Pedobacter sp. W3I1: one gene and its partner. The protein of the gene in region 1 binds, or shares a complex with, the protein of each later gene. Links are inferred from orthologs where the notes say so. Each region holds a gene or a part of one and is shown in the gene's direction. Other genes may lie near its edges. The genes, in order: QF042_RS24395 and accD.

Region 1 (17,523 bases):
TAAGCTTTGCATTGAATATTGGGAGAAATACATTAATGCCCACCCAGAGCAGGCTGCAGTAATTGCAGAAGCAAAAAAACTTTACGTGATATTGAGCGGGAATAAACGCCCATTAAATAAGCAGACTGAAAGTTTGAAAGAAACGATGTTTCCGGAAGCAAAAGTAGTTAAACTTAACCGTTATTTATGGCTTAAAATTGCAGCAGCATTAGTTTTAGTGTTGGGTTCGGTGTTGGTTTATAATACCTATTTTAATGATAGCCATACCAAAAACGTTGTGCAAGAGGTTTATACTTTTACTACAAAAAGTGGCGAACGTAAAAAAATTAAACTTCAGGATGGAACATCGGTACTCTTAAACGCCAAAAGTTCTTTATCGGTTACCAAAGGCTTTAACGATCAAAGTAGGGAAGTGACCTTAACCGGCGAGGCTTTTTTTGATGTAGCTCACGACAAAAATAAACCTTTTAAAGTGCATACAACCGATTTTAACATCAATGTACTGGGTACTGCTTTTAATGTAAAAGCTTATCCAGATGAAACAACATCAGAAGCGACTTTAATCCGTGGCCTAATCACCATGGAAGCTGTAAATGGAAATGGCGGAACCATTACTTTAAAACCAAGTCAGAAAGTTACTTTTTACAAGAGTGTTGCATCGCAACAAAAAAGCAAATTGCTTAAACCTACAGCTTTACAGCCCGAAATTACCATTAATCATTACACCAAAATTAAAGACAGCACCATTGTAGAAACTGCCTGGACACAGAACCGGATTGAAATATATGATCAGGATTTTGATGAGATTAAGAATGTTTTAGAAAAATGGTATAACGTAGAAATCAAATTTACAGATCCTTCAATTGAAAAATACCGTTTTACGGCAACCATAACAAACGAAAGTATTGAAGAAGTTTTACATGCTTTACAAGCAACCGAAAATAATTTTAAATATGAGATAAAAGGAAAACAGGTAACCATCTCGAAATAGGAAGAAAAAAGGACGGTGTTGGAGCACCGCCCTTAACAATTTCTCTTTTGATTAATTAATGGCAGTTTATGCGCAAACAGATTGCTGCCAAGAACTTTATGCAACCAAAAAAACAAAAATATGATTTATTATTACTTACTGCAAGGGCGCCCAAAATATAAAGCGCTTCTAAAATTCATTATGCTAATGAAACTAGCCTGTATTATGGTTTTCATTACCTGTCTTAATGTTTCGGCATCGGTTTTTTCCCAGGAAAAAATTTCTTTAGATGTTAAGAAAACAAAGCTAGCCAGGGTATTACAGATTATTGAGCAGCAAAGCAGTTACCATTTTGTTTACAGCTCTTCTTACGTTCCGGTAAACAAGGATGTAAGCATTACCGTAACCAATACTTTGGTTACTGATGTATTGGCAGCCATTTTAAACAGAACCAACTTGAAATATTCTGTTTCTGATGGCGGTTTAATTGTCATTAGCAAAAATAAAGAAGTCCCAATTTCTGGAACGGTGAAGGATGCACTTGGAGGTGCTTTGCCCGGAGCAACCGTTAGGGTTAAAGGAACAGGCATAGGCACTTCAACCGATGTGAATGGTGAATTCGCCTTAAATGCGCCTGAAAATGCCGTTTTAGTGGTTTCTTATGCAGGTTTTCAGACGAAAGAAATTTCAATTGGATCGCAAACCAGTATCTCGATCGTATTATCAGAAGATACCAAGCAACTTACCGATGTGGTGGTTACTGCTTTAGGTATTAAAAAAGAAAGAAGAGCTTTAGGCTATTCGGTTACGCAGATTGGGGGCGAAACCTTAACACAGGCACGCGAAAATAACATTACCAACTCTTTGGTAGGTAAAGTGGCAGGTCTAGATATTGCAGGTACTTCGGGTGGTGCTGGGGCTGCCACAAACGTTACTATCCGTGGCGTTTCGAGCATGGGGCCATCAAGTCAACCACTTTATGTTGTAAATGGTATTCCGATGGAAAGCGCTCCTGTTGGCTTTAATAGTGTTATTGGCATTGGTAATAATGGTGGGCAATACGATAATGCTCCGGATTTGGGCGATGCGATAAGTAACTTAAACCCAGATGATATTGAAAGTATTTCGGTATTGAAGGGAGCAGCAGCTTCGGCCCTTTATGGTAACAGAGCTAAAGCAGGTGTAATCCTGATCACCACAAAAAGTGGGAAAGGGAATAGCATCGAATTTAGCAGTAATTATGTTGCCGAGCAGGTAATGGATAGGACCAACTGGCAATATGTTTATGGTCAGGGCGCCAATGGTGTAAAGCCCACTGATGCAACAGCAGCCGCGCAAGTGGGCGGTTCGAGCTGGGGCGCAAAATTAGATGGATCTAATGTGGTTCAATTTGATGGGGTAAGCAGACCCTATTCAGCCCAGGAAAATAATATAGAAGATTTTTATAGAACAGGGGGAACCTTTACCAATACCCTGGCATTAAACAAATCTTTTACTGGTGGTGTAATGCGCTTATCGGCAAGCGATTTAACCAACAGGTCGGTTGTACCTAATTCTGGCTTAAACAGACAAAATTTTACCTTATCGGGCACTTTCGATCCCATTAAAAATTTGGTGATTGATGCACGTTTCAACTACATTTTAGAACAGGCAAATAATCGCCCAATGGTTTCAGATGGTGCAGGTAATGCCAATTATAATGCTGCGTTTTTACCAACCAGTGTTAACATCGAAACCTTAAAGCCTGGAAAAAAAGCTGATGAAAGCGAGCTTTCATACAATACAGGTAATACCTATGCTACCAACCCTTGGTTTGCCGCTTATGATTTTATCCACAATACAAAAAGAGAGCGTTTAATGAGCTCTGTTAGTGCAAAGTATACCTTCGACAACGGACTGTTTTTACAAGCACGAGCCGGTAGAGATGCTTATAACGATAATTATTTAGGCATTACCCCATCTGGTACGGCTTACGATGCCGATGGAGGCTATACCGAACAGATTAGTAAATTCTCCGACCTTAACGTTGATGCGTTGATTGGTAAATCATTTAAAATTGATGATTTTTCGATTACCCCTAATTTTGGTGCCAGTTATCGCCGTACGAAAGGTGCCGGAACCACCAATACAGGCGGATCTTTCCAGATTTTTGGCGTTTACAATTTAGCTAATACCGGAGGTAAGGCCGTTGGGATTTATCAAACTGATCAGGAAACACAATCTGTTTACGGAACTTTGGAGTTAACCTACAAAGATATTTTATATTTAACCGGAAGTGCGCGTAACGACTGGTTTTCTACCTTGGCAACCCCGGGGAAAGATAATAAACTCAATAGTATCTATCCGTCTATTAGCGGTTCATTTGTTTTCTCAGAGTTATGGAAACCATCTTTTTTGAGTTTTGGTAAATTGAGGGCGGGTTATGCAATGGTTGGACAGGCTACTTATCCGTTCCAAACCCAGCTATACTATAATTTACGTAGTGAAACAGTGAATGGAAACTCATTGGGTAATATTGTTAATTCTTCAATACCAAACGCTACTTTAAAAGCATCAAGTGCTACAGAATTAGAGATTGGTACTGAAATGAAGTTTTTTGGCGATCGCCTTAACTTCGATTTTACCTGGTACAGCAAAAAATCGAAAGATGAAATTCTGGCTGTTCCTGCTTCTACAACAACAGGTTATAGCGCTGCAATTTTAAATATCGGTCGATTACAGAATAAAGGAGTAGAAGCTTTAGTATCTGGTGTGGTGTTAAAGAATAAAGATTTTAGCTGGACCTCTACTTTAAATGGCTCTTATAACGATAATAAAGTGTTAACACTTGCTCCTGGTACAGCTTCTCAGCCACTAGCCACCTCAAGAAGCAACGTAGGCTTTTTACAAAACCTGGAAGGGCTTGCTATTGCACAGGTAATGGCTTACGATTATAAGTACGATGCCAATGGCAATATTGTTAAGGGTACCGACGGGATCCCGGAAAGAGGTGAATTGAAACCTTATGGTTCGGCCTATAATAAATGGACTGCTGGTTGGAATAATGAGTTTAATTATAAGGGCATTAATCTTTCCTTCCTGATTGATGGTAAATGGGGCGGTAAAATTTTCTCTGCCACTGATTATTATGGTTATGTATTTGGTTTGCACCAGGCCACTTTAGAAAACCGTGAGGCTTTAGGCGTAAATGCCGCAAATTATTACAGCACTTTCGCTAATAATGTTTCAAAACAGTTTGTTCAGGATGCAAGTTTTATCAAGTTCAGACAGGTTATTCTGGGTTATAATTTCCCTGGAAAGCTGTTCAATAATAAGATTAAAGGCTTAAATGTAAGTTTCGTTGGTCGTAACTTATTTATCATCATGAAAAAAACCGATAACATCGATCCCGAATCGAGCTATAATGCAACAATTCCGGGTATGGAGTTAGGTGGTGTGCCACCCGTGCGTACCTACGGTTTAAATTTAAGTGTTAAGTTATAATCCTTTAAACGAATTGAAAATGAAAACGATCATAAAATTATACGTACCACTTTTATTATCTGGATTAGTCCTGATAGCTGGTTGTACAAAAGACTTCGAAAAAATTAATACAGATCCAACAGCTATTGGCCAGGAGCAATATAATCCGAACTTCCTTTTATCTACGGCTCAGTTAAATTATACCGGGAGCATCGATTTTGCTTATGAAACCTGGAGAGGAAATTTAATTTATGCTTCTACGATGATGCAGGGCATGTCCTCCGTTATCAGTTATTGGGCAGGTGACAAATACATGCTAAATGAAGGTTATACAGCTGCTTATTGGGAAAAAGCTTATCCAGATCAGGTGAAGTACGCTGCAGATTTAGTGGAGTTTACCAAAGGAAAAACTCAATATAATAACGTCTATCAGATGGGTAGAATCTGGAAAGCCCTGATTTTTGAGCGATTAACAGATCTATACGGCGATATACCTTATTTTGATGCAGGAAGAGGATATTATACGGCAAACTTATATCCTAAATATGATACACAACAAGCTATATATACCGATCTGTTAAAAGAGGTTGATGAGGCGAGTACTGCCTTAAATGCCAGTGGTGATAAAGTAACAGGAGATCTTATTTTTGCTGGCGACATTGCAAAATGGAAACGTTTCGGAAATAGTTTAATGCTCCGCATGGCCATGAGGCTAACCAAAGCTGATGCTACTTTAGCGCAGGCCTACATCAATAAAGCAGTTGGCAAAACCATGACTGGCGATGCAGATAATGCTTTCTTTAAACACGATGCCAATGGTGCCCGGGTAACGCAAAATAGAAATGCGCAGGTTTTATTAGGCGATGGTGGTCAGGAGAATTATTACACCAGGTGGAGCAATACCTTTATCAATTATTTAAAGGCCAATAACGACCCTCGTTTAGGTAAGGTAGCGGTAACCAAATTGTATTTAACTGATGGCACCAAGGTTCAAAATCCTGCTTTCGTTACTAATCCTGCCGTACAAAAAGGGATGCCAAATGGTAAAGATTTAAGTGGTATTGGAGGAAGAGATGTTCGTCAGGACCCTTCTTATACCGATTTTACTGATTATTCTTCTCCAAACCCGGGGATGTTGAAAAGAGATGGCAATACCTTTATTCTTACCTATGCAGAAACCGAACTGCTTTGGGCAGAGGCGGCACAACGTTATGGTATTGGCGGTTCGGCTGCTACGCATTACAATGCTGGAGTTACCTCTGCAATGACTTATCTTTCTCAATATGATGCATCAATGGCGGTAAGCGGAACAGATGCCGCGACTTATTTAATCGCCCATCCATATGTAGCGGCCAACGGTTTAGATATGATCGGTACTCAATATTGGGCCCATACTATTACCATGCTCGATTTTTATGAGGCCTGGTCGAACTGGAGAAGAACAGGTATTCCTGCACTGGTGCCTATTGTATATCCAAATACCAATACGGGCGGTTCAATTCCGCGTAGGTTCCCTTATCCACTTTTCGAAGGCGTTACTAATGCAGTAAACTATAAAGCTGCATCAGCCGCTGTTCCGGGAGGCGATAAGCTCGTAGGAAAAGTTTGGTGGGATAAATAATTAATATCATCCCGGTTTTTTACTGGCCGACATTGCAATATGCAGTGTCGGCTTTTTTTATGCTTTTTGGTTTGTAAAACTCAAGTTAATACAGTACCACAAGCAATATGGGTTGTTTAGTAACATTTCTAATGCGCTTTTTGATTAACGCCGCAATAGTTTGATATTTAGAAACCAAACCAAAACAATGAAATTCAGATTTATACTCGCTACATTTTTAAGCATGGGCATTTTTGCATATGCACAACAAGAACCAAGGAAAAGCCAATCTAAAGAAACTGTAACCACTACCCAGGTTACCGTTAAAGACGAACCTAAATCTTCAGCAAACGAAAGGACCATTAAAGTGGAGAGCTCGGTCGTTACCAATCACGCGGTAACCATCGATGGTAAATCCGTTCCCTATAAGGCTATAACAGGTACGCTGCCTGTTTGGGATGAAGATGGAAAACCAATTGCAGGTTTGTTTTATACTTATTACGAACGCAGTGATGTGCAAAATCGTGATAAGCGACCTTTAGTAATCTCTTTTAACGGCGGCCCGGGTTCGGCTTCAGTTTGGATGCACATTGCCTATACTGGTCCTGTGGTTTTGAATATTGATGACGAAGGTTATCCCGTGCAGCCTTATGGTTATAAAGAAAATCCATATTCTATTTTAGATGTTGCCGATATTATCTACATCGATCCGGTTAACACAGGTTATTCGAGAGCAGTGAGCAAAGATATTCCCACCAATAAGTTTTTTGGTGTTCGTGTAGATATTAAGTATTTAGCTGAGTGGATCAATACTTTTGTAACCCGCAATAACCGTTGGGCATCGCCAAAATTTTTAATTGGCGAAAGTTATGGTACCACACGCGTTTCAGGCTTAGCTTTAGAGCTGCAGAACAGCCAGTGGATGTATTTAAACGGCGTGGTATTGGTTTCGCCAACCGAACTCGGCATTGAACGTAGCGGCCCAGTTGATGCAGCTTTGCGTTTACCGTATTTTGCAGCTACCGCCTGGTACCATAAAGCCTTGTCAGCCGATTTACAAAGTAAAGATTTAACGGCGATGCTTCCTGAAGTGGAAAGTTTTACCATTAATGAGTTAATTCCTGCAATTTCGCAAGGGGGGATGTTGAGCCCCGATAAAAAGAAAGCCATTGCCGTAAAAATGGCCCGTTATTCTGGTCTTTCAGAAAAAGTGATATTAGATTATAACCTTAATGTACCTGCTGATTTCTTTTGGAAAGAACTGTTAAGAGATAAAGGTTTTACCGTTGGCAGGTTAGATTCGCGCTATCGTGGTATCGATAAAATGAGTGCCGGCGAAGGACCTGATTACAATGCAGAACTAACTTCGTGGTTACATTCCTTTACGCCAGCCATTAATATGTACATCCGTAACGAACTGAATTATAAAACCGATTTAAAATACAATATGTTCGGTTCCGTGTATCCATGGGATAAATCTGGAGATCAGACCGGCGATAATCTCCGTCAGGCCATGGCACAGAATCCTTATCTGCATTTATTGGTGCAATCGGGTTATTATGATGGGGGCCTGCGATTATTTCAACGCCAAATACAGCATGTGGCAGTTAGATGCAGCTGGTAAACTGCAGGACCGTATGAGCTGGGAAGGTTACCGTAGTGGGCACATGATGTACCTACGTAAGGATGATTTGAAAACGGCGAATAACCATATCCGTGAGTTTATTAAAAAAGCATTACCAAAAGCAGGCGAGGCCGCTAAGTTCTAAAAATCGGTCGTCATTTCGACTGAAGTGCAACGGAATGGAGAAATCTTTGAGCGAATTCAGATAAATCGCTTAGAGATTTCACCTGCAAGCTAATTATTGTCAATGCTTTAAAGTAATTTTCGATTTATTCAGAGCGCAGGGTCAACATAAACATTATCGTTCGTCCTGCTTTACATTGCAAGTCCGCACTCGTGCCTCGCTTGCGTGCTTTCCATTGCAATCAGGGCTAGGTAGGTTAGGGCGGTGGCCCGGAAGCCCCTCATAGTTGCAGAAACCGGAATAAACTAAACCCGACCGGAGTGAGATGCCGATTTAAGCATCTGTTTTTGTTTACTTATGGTATTCTTGCTTGTTTCACAGGTTTTCAATCGGCAGAAACGGGGGCGGGACTGCTCTAACCGAAAAAATACTGTAATTGTTTTCCAAATCAAAAAAATGGAAAGGATAAACAGTGTATTTGCAATGCTAATTTGCCTATACGATAAAGCGATTTATTCCCTCAAAAACGCAAACAAAAAACTGTTCACTACAAACTAAAAATAATTACTTATTTTTGTGGTTCAATTATGCAGCAAATAAAAACATCATTCGATTTTGAAAAACCTATTGCCGATTTAGTTCAGCAGATAGAAAAGGTTAAGCAAGTTGCCGAAAAAACTAAGGTAGATATGTCTGCCACTTTAGACGAGCTTGATAGTAAATTAGATGAAACTACCAATAACTTATATAAAAATTTAACCGGTTGGAACAAGGTTCAGATGAGCCGTCACCCTGATCGCCCGCAAACCCTCGATTATATCAATATGATCTGCGATGATTTTATTGAAATGCACGGCGATAGAACGGTTAAAGATGATAAAGCAATTATTGGCGGTTTTGCTTCTATAAATGGTCAAACGGTAATGATTATTGGTCACCAAAAAGGTAAAAATACCAAAGAGCGTCAGTTTCGCAATTTCGGTATGGCCAATCCGGAAGGTTACCGTAAAGCTTTACGTTTAATGCGTTTGGCTGAAAAATTTAATAAACCGGTTGTTTCTTTTATTGATACTATGGGTGCTTACCCTGGTTTAGAGGCTGAAGAACGTGGACAAGGTGAGGCTATTGCCAGAAACTTATTGGAAATGTCTATCCTACGCGTGCCGATTATCTGCGTTGTTGTTGGTGAAGGTGCTTCCGGAGGTGCTTTAGGTATCGGTATCGGTGATAAAGTATATATGTTAGAGCACACCTGGTACTCGGTAATCTCTCCTGAATCTTGTTCCTCTATTTTATGGAGAAGCTGGGATTTTAAAGAGAAAGCTGCTGAATGCTTAAAATTGACTTCTGATGATATGTTTGGCAACAAACTAATTGATGGCATTATTCCTGAGCCGCTTGGAGGTGCACATCAGGATCCGGAGTTAATGGGCAGAACTTTAAAAGATTACCTGATTAAAGATTTAGCTGCTTTAGGTAAACTAAAAACGGATAAACTGATTGAACAAAGAATTGAAAAATTCTGCGCGATGGGTGTAGTAAACGAATAATCATTAACTAAAATAAATTTGAATCCTGTTTGGCAATGCCGAACGGGATTTTTTGTGGATAAATCCCTAGTTTTTAAGGATTTTACTAGGTTCGTCACCTGAATTTATTTCAGGGTCTTTGTAGCATGATAGATGCTGAAATAAATTCAGCATGACGATTGTAAGGATAACTGAGTGGAAAAATCAATTATTATTAATCCAACTTAGGCCATGATTCAAACCTATCAGGTTTTTAAAACCTGATAGGTTTGGCAAATAAAAAAGCAGCTACAAATTAATGCAGCTGCTCGTATAATCTATTTTCAGATCCGTTTACTGTTGTGGCCCCTGCTGTGGGAAAAACATCGACAAACGGCCTTCTAAACTGTTAAATGTTTTCTGCAGCTTATCGCTCAGTTTATCCTGACCTGCAGCTTTACTTGTTTTAATCATTCGATCCAGATAGTATAAGCCGGTTTGAATGTTCTGCGACCCGGTTAAACCTTTTGATTGTGAAATATCAGCCAGGTAGTTTAATTCCTTATTGATATAATCGCCGGATTTTTCCAAAATATCATTAGCCCTGACAGTTTCGCCTAGTTTATATAAATTTTCAGCCATGTAGAATTTCACTACAACCGTACGGATGCCGAAGAATTTATCAGGCATTACCTCGTAGTATTTATCTACTACTTTTTTGGCATCAGCAATTTTACCTTCTTTAATTAGGCTGTTAGTTAAGCTGCTGAAGAGATTGGTAAAAATGAAAGTATCATCTGATGACTGTGGATCTAAATATTTAGCAGTTTTCATATTTCCCCACTTAAATTTAGTCATCACATTATTATACAAAACAGGCGTGTTTAATTGCTCTGGTCTATCTTCTGATGATGTAGTATCAGCTTTAAGCGGTAATAAACGCATGGCTAAACCTTCGCTGTATAAATACTTATCTAAGCCGTTATACTGCTCAGAAGGCACTGTAGAAGCGAAATAAATCGGACGTTTCCAGTTGTTATGTGCAAGGATATCGAACATGGCTAACGTTCCTTTAGTCACATAACCTTTATTAAACTTCCAATCCATTGTGGTGGTAATTTTTGAAGCATCGGCTGCAGGTACTGTTCCTGTACTGATTACTTGTTGTGGATCTACCGTAATTTTAAGGTTCTTGGTTGGCAGGAAATTCGATTTTGTGCCATCCTGCATCGGTACTTTATCGCTCTCATTGTTTGATAACAATAAATCAACCACGTTTTTAAGCTCAACACTACCGGCAATTTTATAATCATCGTATGGCATTACATCTCTTTCTCCTTGTACATATTGCTCAGGTTTCATTGAAATTGGCAATGGAGCCGATTCATTTTGTTTTTGTCTTAATCCATTGATATACCAATCGGTATCAAACAAGCTTAAGTTTACAATACGAACATCAGGGCGAACATTTTCTACCTCCTGGATATACCAAAGCGGGTAGGTATCATTATCGCCATAAGTAAATAAGATGGCATTTGGCGCACAGGATTGTAGGTAATCCAAAGCAATATCATGCGGAACCATTTTCGTAGAACGGTCATGGTCATCCCATCCTTGCTCGGCCATAATTACCGGTGCTGCCAGTAATCCAATCACGGTTGCACCAATGGCACCGGCAGTTGGGGTTAGTTTTTTAAACAACCACTCTTTAATAGCGAGCGCCCCGAGCCCAATCCATATGGCAAAGGCATAGAAGGATCCTACGTAAGCGTAATCCCTTTCGCGAGGCTCCAATGGTTTTTGATTTAAGTATAATACAATGGCAATACCGGTAAAGAAGAATAATAATGCTACAACTCCGGCATCTTTCTGGTTACGTTTGAAATGCCAAAGTGCACCGATAACGCCTAAAATTAATGGTAAAAAGAAGAAACGGTTATACGCTTTGTTATCAACGGTTGATGGTGGCAGATTAGTCTGATTACCTCTCAACATGGCATCAATTGGTTTAATACCGCTAATCCAGGTGCCTTCATGTCCGCTACCCTGGCCTTGCTCGTCATTCTGGCGGCCGGCAAAATTCCACATGAAATAACGCATATACATGTAGCCAATCTGATAGCTGAACAAGAAACCAACATTATCTACTAAAGTAGGATTTTTAGTATCATCTAAGCGCATCCATTCTTTATAAAAAGCCGCATGTTTAGGATCATCGCTATACATACGAGGTAATAAAGTGTTGTTATTATACTCGTAGTCGGTTTTTTTACCTGCTACCTCATATTTGTCTTTTCCTTTTCTCCAGATGGTTTTACCTTCAGTTACACCTACTCTTTCAGAGTTATAATTAGGGCCGTAACCCAATGGCCTGTCGCCATATTGCTCACGGTTTAGGTAACTTAAGAAAGAGAAAGCATCTTTAGGCGCACTGTTGTTTAAGTTCGGGTCTGCCTTTGCCCTGATGATGATCATCGAGAAGGATGCATAACCGAAAATGATTAAAACGGTAGAGATTAAACCTAGGTTTAATAATTTCTTTTGGTGTTGGATCGAATAACGGATTCCCCAAACCAGCGCACCGATTAATAAAATGGCGAAGAATAAAACACCCGTTCCAAAACCTAAACCCAATGTGTTAACAAAGAATAAATCGAAATATGCACCAAACGAAACCAGGTATTGGATAATACCATATTGGATTACCGCCAAGATTAAAATACCAACAATAAGGGTTTTAATAATTCCTGATGTTGTTGCTTTATCTGTTCTTTTGAAATAATAAATAAAAGCAAGAGCCGGTATAGTTAACAAGTTTAACAAGTGGATACCAATTGATAAACCCATAATATAAGCAATAAACAATAACCAACGATCGGCGCGTGGCTCATCGGCATGTGCTTCCCATTTAAGGATGGCCCAAAATACAATCGCGGTGAATAACGATGATTGTGCATAAACTTCCGATTCTACTGCCGAAAACCAAAAACTATCAGAGAAAGTATAAGCCAAAGCACCAACGGCACCTGCACCCATAATACTGATCAATTTGCCGGTTGTCAGTTCTTCACCAGCTTTTAATACTGTTTTTTTAGCCAGTGCAGTGATGGTCCAAAATAAGAATAAGATAGTTGCCCCGCTAGAAACAGCCGAACCTACATTCATCCAGTAAGCGATTTTGGTTAAATCTCCAGCTGCAAAAATGGAGAAGAAACGTTGGAGCATTAAGAATAAAGGTGCACCAGGCTGGTGAACAACCTGCATTCTAAATGCTGATGCGATAAATTCACCGCAATCCCAAAAACTGGCAGAAGGCTCTAAGGTTAAAACGTAAGTTAGTGTAGCAATTAAAAAGCAGATCCAGCCTACTATATTATTAACTTTTGAATAATTCATTGGTTTATTTAATGATATTAAAAATTGTTTTCACATAAAAATGCTGCCGAAATTAACTATTCTAGTCGATAAAACAGGTAAAATTTCGGATTGATTTAACAATTTTTAACGGCTTAAGGCCTTTAACATAAAGGATTTTAATTTATTGGAGAAGCAAAAACCCATAAGCAAGAATGTAAAATCTGCCTATGGGTTAAAATTTAGAATGTTTTTTTGCTAACCCGTTGCAAATGGCGTAAATCTCGTGATTAAATCGTTGTATTGTTTTTCCAGGTTTTTACTCAACGCATCTTGCTTAAAAGCCTCGGTTAATTTTACCATTTGTCCTAAATAGCCAAGGTAGAAACGTACATCCTGCTCAGATGATAGTTGGTTTTTGCTCTCTGAAACATCAGCCAGGTGGCTCAGTTCCCTGCCTACATAATCGGCCGTTTTTTTGATCATCGCATTTGCACGATTCAGGTCATTTAAACGATAGAGACTTTCGGTGAAATAATAAGTGCTCATGACCTGGCGCATACTGTAAAATTTAGCAGGAATCACCTCAAAATATTTATTAGCCACTTTTTTGCTTTCAGTAATTTTACCTTCATTTATTAAGCCGTTTAATAAGCCATTAAACATATTCGAGAACATGGTTACATCATCAGCAGATTGCCTGTCTAAATGGTTGGCATTTTTAATGTTGCCAAAGCCATACACATTCATCAGGTTGTTGTACATTGGTTTCAGGTTTACACGATCAAAATCTTGTGTAATTGCCGTATCTGGTTTCAAAGGCAATAATCTTTTATTTAACCCCTCCATATAAAGGTATTTGTTTAACCCAATGTATTGCTCATCTGGCATTGCCCCTGTAAAATAAATTGGTCGTTCCCAGTTATTGTGCGCCAAAATATCAAATAAGGCCAATGTTCCTTTAGTTACATAATTCTGGTTAAAAGTCCACTCCATACTGCTTGCAATTTTACCTGCATCTTCTTTTGGTACCGTTCCGGTATCTAAAACCTGTTGCGGACTTACCGCCAGTTTAAGGTTTTTGGTAGGTAACACATTGTATTTAGAGCCATCAGTCATCGTTACTTTATCTTCATCGTGATCGGATAGGAGTACATCTAAAATTTCCTGCAATTCGATATGTTGTGCAATCTTATAATCCTGATAGTACATAATATCCCTGGTGCCTTCAACATATTGCTCATGCTTTAAGGTGATGGGTAAGGGAGCAGATTCATTTTGCTTTTTTCGCATTCCATCGATGTACCAATCGGCAGTAAATAAACTTAAATTTACCACACGTACATCCGGACGGATATTTTCAACCTCCTGTGCATACCACACCGGATAGGTATCATTATCGCCATAAGTGAACAAAATGGCGTTGGGTGCGCATGATTTTAGGTAACTGACAGACATATCTCTCGCTACATGGCTATCAGAGCGATCATGATCGTCCCAGCCCTGGTTGGCCATAATAATCGGAGCGCCAAATAAAGCAATAATCGAAGCAAAGATACTAGCCCGTACAGGCGTTAGTTTTTGAAAAACCCAATCCTTTAAACCCAATACGCCTAAACCTATCCAGATCGCAAATGCATAAAACGAGCCGACGTAGGCGTAATCTCTTTCGCGTGGCTCAACAGGGACAGAGTTAAGGTAAACCACAATAGCCACACCCGTAAAAACGAAGAGTAAACCGATAATACCTGCGTCTTTCTGGTTGCGCTTAAAATGCCAAACCGCACCAATTAAACCGATAATTAAAGGCAAAAAGAAAAATCTATTGTATGCTTTGTTTTCTACAATGGATGGTGGAAGATTTTTTTGATTGCCAAGCCTGATCGCATCCAAAGGTTTAATACCGCTTAGCCAATTGCCATCTTTTCCCCCAAACTGTCCATCTTCATTATCTTGCCTGCCCACAAAATTCCACATAAAATAACGCATGTACATTTGTCCGGTCTGGAAAGAGAACATGTATTTTAAGTTGTCCATCAAGGTAGGTTTGTACTCATCATCAAAACCCATGTAACTTTTGTAAAAATTAATATGTTCGGGTTTATCACTGTACATACGTGGCAGTAAAGTTTTATCGGCAAAAACATAAGCCGATTTTGTTCCGGCAAGCTCATATTTTTTTTCGCCTTTACGGATAATCTTGCCTGTTTCTTTAATGTCTATTTTTTCCGAATTATAGTTTTCTCCATAAAGTAGCGGCCTGTCGCCGTATTGGTCGCGACCAACATACCTCGAAAAAGAATATACATTATCTACGTTATAGTTATTTAAATTTGGTTTAGCCTGCGCCCTGATAATGAGGAGTGCAAAAGAGCTGTATCCAAAAAGCAGCAAAACGGTAAATAACATGGCCAGGTTTAAAACTCTTTTATTTTTAAGGATAGAATAACGGATGCCATAAACCAGACTCCCGATAACGAGCGCTGCAAAGAACAATATACCCGTTCCAAAGCCTAAGCCCATGGTGTTTACAAAAAAGTAATCAAAGTTTGCTGCAAAAGATATAACATATTGGATAATACCAAATTGCACGGCTGCCAGAACTGCAATTGAAACAAAAAATACTTTTAAAATGCTTTGCCAATTGGGCGATGGGTTCTTTTTGAAATAATAAACAAATATTAAGGCGGGGATGGTAAGAAGGTTTAAGATGTGTACACCAATAGAAATCCCCATGATATAAGCCACAAAAAGCAACCAACGGTCTGATCTTGGTTCATCAGCCTGCGATTCCCATTTTAATATGCCCCAAAATACAATAGCACTACAAAGCGACGATATGGCGTAAACTTCTGCTTCTACGGCAGAAAACCAAAAACTATCAGAAAATGCATAAGCCAAAGCCCCTACAAAACCGGCGCCCATAATGCCGATGATTTTTTGGTTGGTGATTTCCTCACCTTTTTTAATGACCGTTTTTTTGGCCAGTGCGGTAATTGTCCAAAAGAGAAAGAGGATGGTGCCTGCACTGGCAAGTGCAGAAGATATATTGATAAAATAAGCTACCTTGGTTTTATCGCCAAAAGCAAGTGCCGAAAATAACCTTTGAATCATGGAAACGATTGGAGCGCCCGGCTGGTGAACCACTTCCATTCGGAAGGCTGAAGAAATAAATTCGCCACAGTCCCAGAAACTTACAGATTGATCTAAAGTTAAGATGTAGGTGAGGGCGGCAACGATAAAACAGAGCCAGCCTCCAATGGTGTTGATCCTTGAGTAATTCATAGTTTAATTTTAGTCTTTGATAATAAATGATTTAAGTGGTTCGCAGTAAAAAAAGTCGCATAAAAAAATAAAATGTTGCACGCGATGTGATGATTTTTTTATCTTTGCATCGCAAACAGGAATAGCGGGAAAGAAATTAAAAATATTTTAAAATCACTCTTGCATATTTAAAATAAGGTTCCTACATTTGCATTCCCTTTCGAGGAGAATATCCTTGAGAAGTTTTTGTCCGATAGTATAAGGGTAGTACAACGGTTTTTGGTACCGTTTGTCTTGGTTCGAATCCAGGTCGGACAACGAAAATTTAATGTCGGATCATGTTTTAAATGGACATGATCCGATTTTTTTTAACCGTAAACTACACGAACCCATGCCATTGCAGTTTAACCCGGTAAAGCTTTTTTCCGGAACAGGTTCTAAGGGATTATCACTTAAGATTGCCGAACATTACGGCAAGCCACTTGGTAGCGTAACCATTCACAAATTCAGTGATGGCGAATTTCAACCTTCCTTTGATGAGTCAATTCGTGGTAGTGATGTTTTTCTAATCCAGTCTACTTATCAGCCCAGCGATAATTTAATGGAACTTTTGCTAATGGTTGATGCTGCTAAAAGAGCATCGGCACATTATATTACAGCAGTTGTTCCTTATTATGGTTTAGCTCGTCAGGACAGGAAAGATAAGCCGCGTGTAGCAATCGGCGCCAAATTGGTAGCTAACTTATTAAAATCAGCAGGCATTCACCGTATTATGACGATGGATCTACATGCTGCGCAGATACAGGGTTTCTTCGATATTCCGGTTGATCACTTAGATGGATCGGTAATTTTTGTGCCTTATATCAAAAGCTTAGGCTTAAAAAACTTAACTATTGCGTCGCCAGATATGGGCGGCTCGTACAGGGCACGTACTTTTGCCAAGTTTTTTAATGCTGAGGTAATTATTTGTGATAAACGCCGTAAACGCGCCAACGAAATCGAATCAATGTCGATTATTGGCGATGTAACCGGACAGGATGTCGTGTTAATCGATGATATTTGTGATACTGCCGGAACCTTATCAAAAGCTGCGGCTTTGATTATGGAAAACGGTGCAGCAAGTGTTAGAGCGGTTTGTACACATGCGGTATTATCGGGCAAGGCAATAGAAACGGTAGAAAATTCGGTATTAACCGAGTTGATCGTTACGGATACCATTCCATTAAGACAGGAAAGCCCGAAAATTAGAGTGCTAAGCACAGCCAGTTTATTTGCAAGGGCAATTGCCAATGTAAACGAACACGGTTCAATTAGTGATCTGTTTAGAGTATAAATTAAGGTTGAAGGTAGAGGGTTGAAGGCTTATGGTCTTGATACTCGATACTTAATACTGACTACTAATAAATATAAAATAAAAATAAAATGAAAACAATCGCAATTAGCGGTTCTCCAAGAGAGAACGTAGGGAAACGCGATGCCAAGGAACTTCGTTACGAAGGTAAAGTTCCGGCGGTATTGTATGGTGGAAAAGAGCAACAACACTTTGCTGTAGTTATTGCTGACTTAAGAGATGTTATTTATACCCCGGATGTAAACTTTGTGGAGATTGATGTTAAC
Region 2 (5,031 bases), 3.5 Mb from region 1 along the record:
ATTGTCAACACCATCTTCCTCACCACCTGTAACACCAAGTTCGATTTCGATAGTCATATTCATTTTAGCCATGCGTGCTAAATATTTAGCAGAAATTTCCATGTTTTCTTCGATCGACTCTTCCGATAAATCCAACATATGTGATGAAAATAAAGGTTTTCCGGTTTCAGCGAAGAATTTTTCACCGTGGTCTAAAAGTCCATCAATCCAGGGTAATAATTTTTTAGCGGCGTGGTCAGTATGTAAAACCACGGCAACACCATAATGCTCTGCCAATAAATGTACATGTTTAGCTGCCGATACAGCACCTAAAATACATGCTTGCAATTTCTCATTATCTAAAGATTTGCCTGCATAAAACTGTGCACCTCCATTAGATAATTGAATCATAACAGGCGAATTTACTGCCTTAGCAGTTTCCAATACCGCATTAACCGTATTTGTACCGGTTACGTTAACTGCTGGTAAAGCAAACTGATGTTTTTTAGCCTGCTCAAACAATTCTTGAACGGCATCTCCGTAAATTACGCCTTTGTAGCCTTTTAAACTCATTTCTTGTTAATTTTATTAAGTCCGAAGTTATAAAAAAAAATAACATTCCAAGCTTTTCTAACAACAGAATTATTTGCCTAACAGCAAAATAAGGCCTATTTAGTGTAAAAAACACATTATCCTTAGTGTAAAAAAGACACACTTCAGTTTACCAATTAGCAGTTAACAGTAGCCGAAGCCGAGTTTTCAATTACATATCCAACGCTTGCATTATTGCCAATCGACTATTAACCAACTAACCATTGACTATTTTTACACCTAATAAGGTTCGACTTTATTTTATTTTTCGTTTCTTTGCAATCCAATTCTTCAAAAAATTATATGGCTTGGTTTAAGAGAGAAAAAAAAGGTATCATCACCACAACAGAGGAGAAAAAAGAAGCACCAGATGGTTTGTGGAATAAATGTCCGAACTGTAAAAAACCCCTACATCAGGCAGAACTTCAGGAAAACAAATACGTTTGCCATTACTGCGATTACCATCTGAGAGTAGGCTCAAAAGAATATTTTGAGGTTTTATTTGATAATAACGAGTTTAAAGAGCTGTTCCCTAACCTAACATCAGGCGATCCTTTAAATTTTAACGATAACAAACCTTACACCGAAAGAATTAAAGAAAGTCAGGCTAAAACAGGCTTAAAAGACGCTATTCGTGCCGGTGTTGGTAAAATCAACGGACAAGATCTCGTAATTGCCTGTATGGATTTTGCTTTTATAGGCGGTTCAATGGGTTCGGTTGTGGGCGAAAAAATTGCAAGATCGATCGATTACAGTATCAAACATAAAGTTCCGTTCCTAATGATTTCTAAATCAGGTGGTGCACGTATGATGGAAGCCGCATTTTCATTAATGCAAATGGCTAAAACATCGGCTAAACTGGCTTTATTAGGTCAGGCAAAAGTTCCCTACATCTCTTTATTAACAGATCCAACTACGGGTGGTGTAACTGCATCATATGCGATGTTAGGCGATATTAATATTGCAGAACCAGGCGCGCTGATCGGCTTTGCTGGTCCGCGGGTAATTAAAGAAACCATTAAAAAAGACTTACCTAAAGGTTTCCAAACTGCAGAATTCGTTCTTGAACACGGTTTCCTCGATTTCATTGTAGATAGAAGAGCCATGAAAGCTAAATTGGGTGCTTTTATTAAAATGATGAATAATTAAGTTGGTTCAATAGTTCATTAGTCATTGGTTCATTAGTGCAAATCGACCAATAAACAAATGACAAATGAACAAATAAACTACAATAAGAAAAGTAGGACTTGAATAACTTCGGTTAATTCAGTCCTGCTTTTTGCTTCAAGTCCTCGCTACACTCCGGGCTTTCCGCGGCAATCAGGTTTAGTTAACATGGGCCGGTGGTTCTTTTGAGGGGTTTTTCCAGCGAGTGCTACAACCACCCCGCCCTGCGGGCACCCCTCCGAGGGAAGGGAATAAAAAACACCACTAATTTTTCTTATTTTTAAACTAACCAAACTATAAACTCAGATGAAAAAACTACTCCTTTTAACCTGTCTGATTACCGTTATGATCGCCACACAAGCCCAGGATAAAAAAGCCAAAGTGCCTTACGACGAGGCTTTGGCCAAAAAACTCGGTGCCGATAATTATGGTATGAAGATGTATGTGTTGGTGATCCTCAAATCAGGCTCAAATACAACCGAAACAAAAGCCAAAACCGATAGTTTATTTGCAGGTCATATGGTAACCATTGGTAAAATGGTCGAAGCGCAAAAACTTATAGTTGCTGGTCCGATGGGTAAAAACGACAAAAATTATCGCGGCATTTTCGTTTTAAATACAAAATCGATCGAAGAGGCAAAACAATTATTAGAAAGCGATCCGGCCATAAAAGCCAAATTACTGGAACCAGAATTGTACAACTGGTATGGTTCGGCAGCACTAGCTGAGTATTTGCCGTTTCACGATAAGATCCAGAAGAATAGTTTTTAAGGTTGTTTGCCACGGAAGCACTGAAGGCGCGGAGAAATTTTGATCGTGATATGCTATATTACAAATAAATTGTCATCCTGAGCTTGTCGAAGGACCTATTTAAATGTCTTAAAAGGCGTTTCGACAGGCTCAACGTGACAAATTCTAAGGAAATTACCACTTACAGACTCTTTAAACTTACAGATCATTCAGTCGAACGGCCCCTACCATCGATTAAATCTATTCAACTGCAACATTTCCATTAACATCCTTCAACCCTACGCCTTATTTCATAAATTAGCTTATCAAATAATCAACCCTAACTAATTATGAATAAAAAACTACTATTTTCTGCGCTATTGCTGTGCACCTCAACCTGCATATTCGCGCAAGACAAAAAAATAATCGACAATATTGTAAAAGAAGTGAACGAAAATTCTCAATTAGAGAAACTTGCACACGAACTTTTAGATGTTGTTGGACCACGTTTAGTTGGTTCTCCACAAATGAAACAAGCCAATGATTGGGCTGTAAAAAAATATAGTGATTGGGGCATCTCGGCAAAAAACGAAAAATGGGGCGAATGGGCAGGCTGGGAAAGAGGCATTACCCACATCGATTTAATAAGTCCACGGGTTAGAACCTTAGAAGGTACACAATTGGCCTGGAGCCCATCTACAAATGGTAAATCTATTAATGCCGAAGCGATTATTCTTCCAGCAATTACAGATTCTGTTTCTTTTCAAAAATGGTTACCCAATGTGAAAGGTAAAATCGTATTAATTTCAATGAACCAGCTCTCTGGCCGACCAGAAAAAAACTGGGAAGAATTCGCCACTAAAGATTTGTTCGAAAAGTTTAAAAAAGAAAAAGCCGAGGCTGCTAAAGCATGGGTAACCAGCATAGCCAAAACGGGTTTAACAGCAAAAACACTTCCTGTAGCTATAGAAAATGCAGGCGCAGTGGCGGTAGTGATCAATAACTGGTCGCAAGGTTTTGGTGTAGATAAAATTTTTGGTGCAAATACCACAAAAGTGCCAACTTTGGATCTATCTGTAGAAGATTACGGTTTAGTTTACCGATTGGCTTTAAATGGTGATAAACCTAAACTAAGAATTGAAGCAGAATCTAAAAAATTAGGTGCTGTACCTACTTTTAATACCATCGCAGAGATCAAAGGAACACAAAAACCAAACGAATACGTGATGCTTTCTGCTCATTTCGATTCATGGGATGGGGCAAGTGGTGCAACTGATAATGGTTCTGGCACCATCTTAATGATGGAAGCCATGCGCATTTTAAAGAAAATCTACCCTAACCCAAAACGTACTGTTTTAGTTGGCCACTGGGGAAGTGAAGAGCAAGGTTTAAATGGCTCAAGGGCATTTGTAGAAGATCATCCGGAAATTGTAAACAACCTTCAGGCCTTGTTTAACCAGGATAATGGCACAGGGCGTGTAGTGAATATTGGCGGACAAGGTTTCGCGAAATCAAAAGATTACATTACCCGTTGGTTAGCTGCAGTACCAGATACCATTAAAAACCAGATCAAAACCAATTTCCCAGGATCGCCTGGTGCGGGAGGATCAGACTTTGCTTCATTTGTAGCTGCCGGAGCATTGGGTTATTCATTAAGCTCTACCAGCTGGGATTATGGCACGTATACCTGGCACACCAACCGCGACAGTTACGATAAATTGGTTTTCGATGAAATAAGAAGCAATGTAATTTTAGCGGCCATTATGGTTTATATGGCCTGCGAAGATCCTGAGAAAACCTCAACAGAAAAAGCAACAGATTTACCTGTAAACGAACGCACCGGAAAACCAGCCACCTGGCCGGTACAAACCAAATCGAATAGAAAAGGTGGGTTGTAAATAAAAGTTTGGAATACATTTTTAAAGGAGCATTTGGAAGCAGGTGCTCTTTTTTATACACACATCGTCATTTCGAGCGGAGAGCAACGAAGTCGAGAACCCGAAGGCTCTGCGGAGCAAAATCTATCGAGCTAGATCTCTCCATTCCACTGCGTTTCAGTCGAGATGACGACCCTTTTTACTGACAGAAATGCCTACTCTTCTTTCTTCTGAAACTTATAAAACAAATAACCTAAAAAAGGTAAAATCAACACACTGCCCAATAGAAGCGCTAAACCTAAACTATAAATAGTTTTTTCAGGCCCTACAGTTTCAAGAAGTGAAATGGCATCTCCGTTTTTTAAACGGATGAAGTTTGGAAAGTGGGCATAACTAATCGCCAGGAGGATCATCGTCACCTGAAAGCCAGCTAAAATGCGTAAAACTTTTGTTTTACCTTTAATTAGCAGGTACCATAACAACACAAGAGATATAGTAGCCAAAATAATGGCCGATAAACCCACATTACTTTTAAAAACCCAATCAATCAATGGAATTCCATCTCGCCGGGCCGCAATAAAAACCATCGCCCCAAAAACTACGGCTGCCACATTCATAAATTCGGCTTTTTTAATGAAACGGCGTTTATCATGTGCTTCTTTTGTCTCACCAATTAGATATATGGCGG

The links.
Region 2: the proteins of QF042_RS24395 (region 1) and accD are in contact, whole or in part, in a solved structure (PDB 8UXZ), measured with the Escherichia coli proteins. The link is inferred for Pedobacter sp. W3I1 from one-to-one orthologs.

Annotation. Positions count from the first base shown.
Region 1 is NZ_JAUSXN010000001.1:5,952,581-5,970,103, reverse strand. The notes cover bases 7,366-10,348. They hold QF042_RS24395 (acetyl-CoA carboxylase carboxyltransferase subunit alpha), read left to right. Parts: upstream 7,366-8,367; coding sequence 8,368-9,330; downstream 9,331-10,348. Other genes in these bases: QF042_RS24390 (DUF2723 domain-containing protein), read right to left, coding at 9,643-10,348; QF042_RS24400 (hypothetical protein), read left to right, coding at 7,631-7,801; QF042_RS24405 (S10 family peptidase), read left to right, coding at 7,366-7,656. Also shown: QF042_RS24420 (FecR family protein), read left to right, coding at 1-991; QF042_RS24415 (SusC/RagA family TonB-linked outer membrane protein), read left to right, coding at 1,178-4,453; QF042_RS24410 (SusD/RagB family nutrient-binding outer membrane lipoprotein), read left to right, coding at 4,473-6,053; more of QF042_RS24405, read left to right, coding at 6,241-7,365; more of QF042_RS24390, read right to left, coding at 10,349-12,684; QF042_RS24385 (DUF2723 domain-containing protein), read right to left, coding at 12,901-15,927; QF042_RS24380 (ribose-phosphate pyrophosphokinase), read left to right, coding at 16,298-17,239; QF042_RS24375 (50S ribosomal protein L25/general stress protein Ctc), read left to right, coding at 17,329-17,523. UniProt on the Escherichia coli protein: Component of the acetyl coenzyme A carboxylase (ACC) complex. First, biotin carboxylase catalyzes the carboxylation of biotin on its carrier protein (BCCP) and then the CO(2) group is transferred by the carboxyltransferase to acetyl-CoA to form malonyl-CoA.
Region 2 is NZ_JAUSXN010000001.1:2,420,479-2,425,509, reverse strand. What follows is about bases 1-2,796. They hold accD (acetyl-CoA carboxylase, carboxyltransferase subunit beta), read left to right. Parts: upstream 1-873; coding sequence 874-1,719; downstream 1,720-2,796. Other genes in these bases: QF042_RS10155 (YciI family protein), read left to right, coding at 2,044-2,508; fbaA (class II fructose-bisphosphate aldolase), read right to left, coding at 1-552. Outside these bases: QF042_RS10150 (M20/M25/M40 family metallo-hydrolase), read left to right, coding at 2,817-4,364; QF042_RS10145 (cytochrome d ubiquinol oxidase subunit II), read right to left, coding at 4,559-5,031.